DNA from 3 places in the Ureibacillus sp. 179-F W5.1 NHS genome. Region 1 is predicted to be linked to each of the others. Evidence: riboswitches for the same ligand, from Rfam matches in the RefSeq annotation. Region 1 holds a riboswitch; each other region holds the start of a gene.
What was found. A riboswitch is a leader RNA that binds a small molecule or an ion and turns the genes downstream of it on or off. The one in region 1 is predicted to bind preQ1.

Region 1 (3,283 bases):
ATATCATAATATTCAAAACCGTAAGCACCTAAACCACCACGGGCAACCGAATCTAATTCTCCTACCATAGCTGGAAGTTGATTCGAATTCGCTACGTCAATAACTGACTCCAAAGCAGAGACAACGGTATTATCCGTAATGATATATAGAGAATCTACTTTCCCTACTAATGATTCCGTTGCTTGTTTTACTTCTGCTGAAGTGGAAACTGCTGCTTCGACCAACTCAAGACCAGCTTCTTCTAGTAACGTTTTCATTTGTTCAACTTGGGCAACGGAATTTTGTTCACCAGTGTTATAGACGGTACCTACTTTTTTAGCACCTAGTTCAGCCTTAAGGAAAGCTACTGTATTCGCAATCGTATCTGGATGTAAGTCAACTGTACCCGTCACATTACCACCTGGACTTTCCATTGAGTCAATTAATTCTGCACCTACTGCATCTGTAACAGAGGTAAATATAATCGGGATATCAGATGTTGCTCCTTTTACAGCTTGAGCTGATGGGGTAGAGTTAGCAAAAATCAAATCAACACCGTCATTCACTAAATTTTGCGCAATCGTTGTATTCATACTCGGATCGTTTTGGGCGTTTTCTTCGACAAATTCGACTTCTAATCCCGCCTCTTTTAAAGCTGCTTTAAACCCTTCTGTTGCCTCATCTAATGAAGGATGCTCTACGATTTGCGTAATCCCTACTTTGAAAGTTTTCTCCCCTTCTGATGTTCCAGCATTTGTACCATCTTTTGTATCAGTAGTTGTTTCCCCTCCGCCACAAGCGGCCAATAGTATTACTAATCCTAACGATAACAATGAGCGCTTTTTTGGACCCTTTTTCATTCTTTCTCCCCCTACTTCCCTTTCAAATTCCACTCAACATATGAATTTTCTAATATATTTAATTATTCTAAAAATTTTAAGTTTAACGATTATATTACATTGCTAACCTATGGGAGTCAACAGCATTAAATAGCCTCTTACTTACAATTTTCATAATTACTACTACAAGAAAAATAATTTGTCGCTTTAAACCGTTAAAGTACATAGTTTTTATGAAGAATTCATTATTTTAAAAAAATATAAAAAATGTGACTAGTTTTCGACATTTTCCTATTTTGTGGACAACTAATCTACTTGTCCTCCAAATTTTATAGTTCATTTGACATATGGAACAAAATATAATAGTATATTTTCTTGTGATATTTTCACCGTGGTTCGAAAACTCCCACGAAAAAAAACTAAGGAGAATGAATATGAAAGTTAAATTTATTGCCACAACTGGGATTATTGCGGCTCTTTATATGGCTGTTACCCTTTTAGTTGCACCCTTTGGATTTACAGAAATCCAATTTAGAGTTTCAGAGATGTTTAATCACCTAGTTGCCTTTAACCCTCGTTATATGCTTGGGATTATTATTGGTGTATTTATTGCCAATTTATTTTCCCCCCTCGGCATTTACGATTTAATTTTTGGCGTCGGTCAATCGGTTATTACACTAGCCATTTTTATTTTCATTTGTAAGTTCGTAAAAAACATTTGGCTACGTTTAATGATTAATACATTTTTATTTACTTGTACAATGTTCATCATTGCCTTTGAATTAAACATCGCCCTTAAACTTCCATTTTTATGGACTTGGTTTACATGTGCCGTTGGTGAATTCGTTGTACTTGCTGTAGGTGCCCCTATTATGTACCTATTAAATAAACGATTAAATTTCAAAGATTTAATATAACGTCTAAACCGAGAATTATCTTTCTCGGTTTTTTTCATACAATTTTCCTCTTCGATTTTTCTGAAAATATTGACAAGGATTAAATTTAAGTCTACAATTCTACTTAATTAATTGTTCGGATACGGTAGTAGGTCGCGGGAGCGTGACCACCGTTTGAGCAAAGCAGAGTTTAGATGAGAATAGCTGAGAAAAAATTGATGAATAAGAATAGTAGCGATTTCAGGCGCTTTAGAGAGCTAGTGGTTGGTGTGAACTAGTGCGTACATTTCGTGAATGGGCCTTATGAGAGCAACTAGCGTTAGTTAGTTGACGTCTTTCCTACGTTACAAGGAAGTGTTGGAAGTGCTTTTTTACTTCTTAACACGCCAAGGTGGAAGTATTTTTATGCTTCAACAGAGGTGGCAACGCGGTATATATCGTCCTCTACAAAAGGAATTCCTTTTGTAGAGGACTTTTTTATTTCTCTAACCTGCTAATTTTAATTTTTAGGAGGATGAAAAATAATGGGGATTCAATCATTTACAAACCAAGTCAAGGAAATGAACAATTTATCCTTTGAAGAAATGCTTCAAGCTGCTGAATGCATATTTAATGAAGAAACTCCAAAAGAGGATATTGCAGATCTTTTAATCGCATTAAGTAACAAAGGTGAAACAACGGAGGAAGTAGCAGCCCTTGCGACTGTTATGAAATCGAATGCCCTTCCTTTACCATTGCCTGAAGGAAACTATCTTGATAACTGTGGTACAGGTGGGGATGGTTTAAAAAGCTTCAATATTAGTACTACGTCTGCCTTCGTATTAGCCGCAAATGGTGTATCTGTCGTGAAACATGGTAATCGTAAAATATCTAGTGCATCTGGAAGTTCTGATGTACTACAAGCTTTAGGAATTCATACAGAGTTTTCTATAGAAGATTCCATTGATTTATTACAACGAGAAGGAATTACTTTTCTCCATGCGCCAAACGTTCATCCAAAACTAAAACGAATAGGTGAGATTCGACGAACTATTGGAAAACCAACGATTTTTAATATGGTGGGCCCTTTAACAAATCCCGCAAATTTAACAACGCAGCTCGTCGGCATTAACCGTCCTGAATTTGTTAGCCAGTATGCAGAAGCCCTTCGTATTTTAGGTCGTCAACGGGCAATTGTCGTTTCTGGTTCACAAGGGATGGATGAAGCATCGTTAGATTCCAATAATACGTTCGCCTTATTAGAAAAGGGAGAAATTAAACCATTTTCAATCGACATACAATCCCTTGGCTTAACCCCCGTTTCCATCACGGCATTACGCGGTGGTACACCAGAAGAAAATGCCGTTATTTTAACAGAGTTATTGCAAGGGAAACAAAGTGTTTATTTTGATGTAGTCGTTTTTAATTCAGCCCTCGGTTTGTTTGCCCACGGTACCGTTGACTCGGTAAAAGATGGGGTCGAACTTGCACGGGATAGCATTTTATCTGGAAAAGCATTACGTAAACTTGAGGCTGTTGTGGAATATAGTCAAGGAATTGTAAAGGAGCGTGCGGTACAATGACGATTTT
Region 2 (3,283 bases), on a different contig from region 1:
CTTGAAGGTCTACCCATGGATAGACATAACGATGGGGGGAGTAACCTAACTTATTTTGATGTGTTTTTTCTAGTAATTCATGAATATTCTTCCTATCAAATGAGATATTTTTATAGTACGTTTGTTTAATCTCCTTATCCCTATCTTCCTCATAATAAGTCTGGTTATTGCTATACTCTAAATAGACTGCCTTTGCTATGTCCAGTTCTTGTGCCAACATTTCTTTGTTGCTAATTTTCGAATCCTGCGTCAATTCGTTTTCGTTAAACTGTTCTACTACTTGATATGGAATCAAATTCATTTTACGCTCCATTTTTCTCCCTCCCTATAGGATTAAATTGAAGCCAATTCATGATGTTATTAATAGTTTAACAATTCTGTATATTATTTCATAGTAACTTTTGGAGTGTTTCTATCTAGTAGAAAATAGCGATAAAAATAGACTACTAATTGGTTACATGAATATTAACAACCATCCATATAATTAAAGTTCCATTTATAAATTCAAAAAAACAGCACCTCTTCATCATTAAAGAGTGCTGTTATATTTCCATTACATTTGGTTTTAAAGAAGAGCGCTACACACCTCTTTTATTTCCCCAGATGAGTGTATGTAGCTGCGGTAGTACTTTTACGTTCTTTAATTCTTCATCCATCATTACTTGATTAATTAGCATTTGATATTTCTCTAATAAATGGCTAACTAATCGCGTATTGTCTATCGAGGTGATGTCATCATTTCCAACCTGAAGATAAAAAGGAATGGTCGGATATCGGCGATGAACTTCTTTAGCATAATCATAATCCTCTTGGTTAAATATAACGACTTTAAGTGATATATGTTGATTGCTATTTCTACCTCTTAGTCTCTCTAAAATAGTAGAGAGCATAGAGAAATCTGTCATCATTTTAGAACTAGGAGGCTTTGGTGAAATGGTTAGTTCATCGATATCATACAACCAATCTTGCCATTTACTTCCCTGTGTCTCCACGCCAATCTTTATATTATTCTCTTTTAAAAGGGCAATAAGTGCATCCAAATTACGAAGAAGCGCAGGATTTCCTCCTGAAATGGTGACGAATGAAAACCCATTTCCTCCAAGGCGTTTCAACTCAGCCCAAACTTCTTGCGCTGTCATTTGAACGATAAGATGCTTGCCAGTGCCATCCCATGTAAATGCTGAATCGCACCAAGAACAAGAATAATCACAGCCAGCAGTGCGTACAAACATCGTCTTCTGGCCAACTACCATCCCTTCACCTTGAATCGTGGGACCAAAAATCTCTATAATAGGTAATTTACTCAAACTCCATCCACTCCCTTCTTGCCTCAGCATAGCTTGTAGGAGTTTCATACAGCCTGATAAATTCCACACGTGCACCATGATATCGTTGTTCATCGAGCAAGGCTTCCTTCAACTTTTCGTAGATCCAAACGACGATATTCTCTGCAGTCGTATTCATCGGTGGCAATGTCTCGTTTAAATAGTGATGATCTAAATAAATTTCAATTTTTTGTTTCCAAATGTCCTTAATATCCCCAAAATCAATCATGAGACCACGTTCGTCAGTAAACCCACTTAATCCTAAAACAGCACGATACGTATGGCCATGTAAATTTTTACACTTTCCCTCATAATCATGTAAGTGATGTGCAGCATCGAAAGTAAACTCTTTGCATACAAGCACACGTTTCGAATGGTATTTTAATTGACTTCTTTGAATATCTTCATCCATTTTTTGTAGCTTATCAACAATTCTAAAATTAGGCATGTTTTCAAAATTCCCTCCCTGAAAATATTCCCGAAATTTTTCAAGAGAGGCGCTAACAATCTTTCTATTAAAACGTATGCATTCAACAAAAAAAGCCACGTCCTTTATGGACATGGCGAATTGTCATGTTTCCATAGTTTTTTATAGAGGGTATAAGCTATGAACCTCTCCCGTTCAAATCCGGGCATTCTTTTATGAATATAGTATATAAAATTGACAGTAATTTTCAAATAAAAATCCCATATATTTTTTGAACAGGACTTTTAAATTTATTTAGCAATAGAACCCGAACTTACTTGTGATACGGTTCCCCTTTAATTATTCTAAAGCTACGATAAATTTGTTCAACTAATACTAGTTTCATTAGTTGATGGGGAAGGGTCATTTTTCCAAAGCTTAATTTTTCATCCGCGCGTTGTAACACATCTTCATGTAAACCTAGGGAACCACCGATTACGAAGGCGACCTTACTTGTTCCGTATGTCATGAGAGCTTCTAAATCCTTTGCCATTTCTTCTGAAGATTTCATTTTCCCGTTAATCGCTAAGGCAATGACATGCATACCGTCATTGATTTTGGCCAAAATACGCTCGCCTTCTTTTCGTTTCACGATTTCCATTTCGGCGTCGCTTAATTGTTCTGGGGCCTTCTCGTCTGCCACTTCAACTAGTTCCACTTTGGCGTAAGCACCTAATCGTTTCACATATTCTTCAATACCCATCTTCAAATACTTTTCTTTTAACTTTCCGACCGAAATGATCGTGATATTCACAGCTTATCCACCTTTACAAAACATTCATAATCTTATTTCCCAACAATGAGCTTTTTAGTAACCCAGTTCCCTTTATTAGCATTAGACCAGAAAATAAGAGCATTTTCGCTTAAGCTATTATTAGAAAATTTAAATATAAACAATTTATCCACGTTAATATTTCATTTACAAACAACTTATCCACAAAAGTTATGCACATATCCACAAGCTCATTCTACATATTGTGTAAAGTTATTTACTTGATACAACATATGTTGCTTGCTCTTCACAGTAAGAACACTTTGTGGATAACTTTTCATCTTCTGAAAGTTGCTCCATAATCGGAAACTCTTTTGTCTCTGCTACAAGCATATCTAAAGCGTGATTTATATGGGTTTCACAGCTATATGTTTTCATTATTTCATGCCTCCTTAATTTCTGAAATTTCCACAAACTTATTCACAATTTGTTCTATGTTATCCACAAACCATTGTATCAAACAAAAAACGAGTAGGAAAGAAAAGGCTTTTCTTCCACTACTCGTTGTGTAAAACTTTTGTTTGTATTATTTAGTTATCCACAAGTTTTGTTATAAACGATTCAATATTATACACTTGTTCCTTCAGTTAACTTTAATTTTAAATCCACTAATTTTCCTTGACGATATACTTTTAATAATAATGTATCTCCAATGTCCGTTTCATTGTATAAGTGTTGACGAAGATCGATGGAGTTTTCAATTTTTTGACCGTCCATTTC
Region 3 (3,283 bases), on a different contig from region 1:
GGAACGATAAACATTCCAAATTGCAATGGTGCAAAGGCAGCCGTCACCACATTGGCAACGACAATTGATAATAAATAAAATATGATTCTCATTTTACTACTCCTTAAATTTCAATTAAAAACTTGGTCTTTTAAGACTCTACCTTCGAGTTTAAGTACTCATCTAAACCTCTTTTACGCAACTTACAAGCTGGACATTCCCCACAACCGTCCGCCTTTATTCCGTTATAACAAGTGAGTGTTTTTTCGCGGACAAATTCAAGGGCACCGAGCTGATCTGCCAATTCCCACGTTTGCGCTTTATTAAGCCACATTAACGGTGTTTCAATGACGAAAGTATCATCCATTGATAAATTTAACGTAACGTTTAGCGACTTAATAAAAATATCCCGGCAATCGGGATAGCCGCTAAAATCTGTTTCACAAACGCCTGTAACAATATGTTTCGCCCCTATTTGTTTTGCCAACACCCCAGCAAAGGATAGAAACAACAAATTACGCCCAGGCACAAAGGTTGATGGTAATTCGCCACCTTCCCCATCTTCCACTGGAATAGTTCCCCTTGTTAAAGCGTTCGGTGCTAACTGATTCAATAGCGACATATCTAACATGTGATGAGCAATCCCTAATTCTTTCGTTATTTCCTTTGCGCAGTCAATTTCAAGCCGATGCCTTTGACCGTAATCAAAGGTTACAGCTACCACTTCTTCATAGCGTTCTTTTGCCCAAAACAAACAAGTTGTACTATCTTGTCCTCCACTAAATACAACAACGGCTTTTCCCTGCTTCATGTGAAAAAATCTCCTTTATTAATGAAAAAACAGCATTCTAAGAAAAATGCTGTTTTTCCTTAGTTTTTTATAGAGGGTCGCTAATAACCTCTTTATTTAATTTCATTCTTAACGATTATCAATTTTTTCAGGATTTAAATCATGGTTCATTAAACGATGATGAGCCATCTCTTCATATTTCGTTCCCGGTTTCCCGTAGTTACACCAAGGGTCAATCGAAATTCCTCCGCGTGGCGTAAATTTACCCCAAACTTCAATGTAACGAGGGTCTAGTAATTTGATTAAATCGTTCATGATAATATTGACACAGTCTTCATGGAAATCACCATGGTTTCTAAAACTAAATAAGTACAATTTTAACGATTTACTTTCTACAATCTTTTTATCTGGAATGTAAGAAATATACATCGTCGCAAAGTCTGGTTGATGCGTTAATGGGCATAAACTCGTAAACTCCGGACAATTAAATTTCACGAAATAATCCCGATTGGAATGAAGATTATCTACCGCTTCTAATACTTCCGGTGCATAATCAAATGAATATTGTGTATTTTGGTTTCCTAATAATGTTAAATCTTTTAAACCTTCTTCATGGTTACGGCCAGACATAAAAAATCCTCCTTGCAAATGTTTCCCAACAATTAACAAGGAGAAGTTCATATTCTATAAAACTCTTATAAAAACATAAAAGCCATGTCCAGTTATGGACATGGCATCATTCGTCATGTTTCCATAGTTTTTTATAGAGGGTATCAGCTATGAACCTCTCCCGTTCGCCGGGCATTCTATTCATTGAATAGAATAAAGGATGAAGGGGCATTGGTCAATTAAAATTTTGTGAGGCGTTCCGAAATATTTTCCACAGCCTTCATAAATTCTTCAACAAACTTCTCCCGTTCAACGTTATGTAGAACATGAACATTTGGTTTATTGTTTGTACGATTCAAATAATCTACGATAGTAGCACCCGCTGCTTTACCTTCTAACTCCACCTCCACAAAGTGGTCGGTTCCTTCAAACAAGTGAGGTTGCAATAAATACATCACTGGCACTACATCATGAAAATGAACTACTTGATCATAATTTTCTTCATGAAAAGGTGTCTTTTCAATTTGATCAAGATAAAATGTCACCATTTCATGGAGCTTTTGTGTAAATTCCGTCCCCATATCTTCTAATCGCTTGATTTCATCCACTGTAATAAAGGCTTTATGAGTTACATCTAAACCACTCATTACAACTTGAATCCCTGAATTAAACACAATTTGGACAGCATGCGGGTCAACGTATGCATTGAATTCTGCCGTTGGTGTAACATTGCCCCCTACAGCTGCTCCCCCCATCCATAAAATCCTTTCAATTTTCGTTTTTACTTCAGGATGGGCAACAAGTAATGCCGCGATATTCGTCAAAGGACCAGTTGCGACAATCGTTATTTTTTCATCGCTACTTAAAATCGTCTCCACCATTGCAGTCACCGCCGGACGATGGCTCACTGGAAGTGGAGGCGTTAAAAACTGGACGTTTCCAAAACCACTTTCTCCATGGATATCTTCTGCTATTTCCAATCTACGAAGGAAAGGACTTTCTAATCCACGGGCAACTTCTACATTAGCCCCAATGTAACTTAAAAAGACCCGTGCATTATGATTGGATTTTCCTTGGGAGATATTCCCTGAGCTTGTTGTAACTAAACGAATATCTAAAGCATCATCATTTCCATAGACGTATGTTAACATCATTGCATCATCTATTCCCGGATCTGTGTCAATGATTATAGGTATTTTAGACATGAAGAATCCCCTTTTCATTACTTCATAATAATATTCTCTTACTATTAAGTATACTTGAAAAGGGAATAAAAGGAAGCCTTCGAGTAAAAAAGGGAAAAGTTGTTAAACTTCCTTAAGTAATGAATCGATTTTGCTACTAGACGAGTTATTGAATTTACCGTCATTCTCCTTTGCTTCTACTGGGGTATCATCACCGTTATCCGTACAAGCTACAACAAAAGGAAGTATACACATTATAATTAGAATGTGGAGACGTTTTCGCATCGTTCTACCTTCTTTTCATTCATTTTCCGCTTATTATTTTCAATATGGAGCAAAGTATGCGTTGAAATTATTTACAAATAGAAGTTAAAAGGGCTTGCTAGCATTAAAAATAGAGTACATTCATATCCTTTCCTTCGTTGGATATCTTTCCATATTCTATAAAATACAACCTTATACCCTTTAAAATACGAACATATGTGCTATAATGTAGGTGTAATAGCTAAAAAATTTAAAAGGACGATTGGCGGAACTCCTTTACAGAGAGGCGGTGATGCCTTGTCTATTTCTGAAACATTAATGTTTTCCGTGGCCTTCGCCACTTTAATTGTGACTGTGATTACAGTAAATCAAAAAAAATAACCTACCTGAGCTCTCGCTCAATGCAGGTTAAACTTCGAACTGGTTGCCAATCCCTTAGGACTAGCTATTACCGTTG

Region 2: linked by a shared signal. The riboswitch ahead of queD (6-carboxytetrahydropterin synthase QueD) and the one ahead of ACH0B5_RS13435 (QueT transporter family protein) in region 1 are both predicted to bind preQ1.
Region 3: linked by a shared signal. The riboswitch ahead of queF (preQ(1) synthase) and the one ahead of ACH0B5_RS13435 (QueT transporter family protein) in region 1 are both predicted to bind preQ1.

What each region holds. Positions count from the first base shown of each region.
Region 1 covers NZ_JBIQFG010000033.1:10,392-13,674, reverse strand. Annotated here, with positions in the region: gene ACH0B5_RS13440 (ABC transporter substrate-binding protein) at 1-839, opposite strand, end outside; PreQ1 riboswitch class I at 1,204-1,247, shown strand; gene ACH0B5_RS13435 (QueT transporter family protein) at 1,253-1,735, shown strand; T-box leader at 1,924-2,162, shown strand; gene trpD (anthranilate phosphoribosyltransferase) at 2,239-3,276, shown strand; gene trpC (indole-3-glycerol phosphate synthase TrpC) at 3,273-3,283, shown strand, end outside.
Region 2 covers NZ_JBIQFG010000015.1:15,832-19,114, forward strand. Annotated here, with positions in the region: gene ACH0B5_RS08925 (endonuclease I family protein) at 1-220, opposite strand, end outside; gene queE (7-carboxy-7-deazaguanine synthase QueE) at 579-1,307, opposite strand; gene queD (6-carboxytetrahydropterin synthase QueD) at 1,300-1,773, opposite strand; PreQ1 riboswitch class I at 1,901-1,947, opposite strand; gene rlmH (23S rRNA (pseudouridine(1915)-N(3))-methyltransferase RlmH) at 2,066-2,545, opposite strand; gene ACH0B5_RS08945 (CxxH/CxxC protein) at 2,777-2,941, opposite strand; gene ACH0B5_RS08950 (S1C family serine protease) at 3,131-3,283, opposite strand, start outside.
Region 3 covers NZ_JBIQFG010000019.1:37,205-40,487, forward strand. Annotated here, with positions in the region: gene ACH0B5_RS10190 (VUT family protein) at 1-92, opposite strand, end outside; gene queC (7-cyano-7-deazaguanine synthase QueC) at 131-790, opposite strand; PreQ1 riboswitch class I at 844-887, opposite strand; gene queF (preQ(1) synthase) at 899-1,399, opposite strand; PreQ1 riboswitch class I at 1,517-1,563, opposite strand; gene ACH0B5_RS10205 (nucleoside hydrolase) at 1,618-2,583, opposite strand; gene ACH0B5_RS10210 (hypothetical protein) at 2,686-2,847, opposite strand.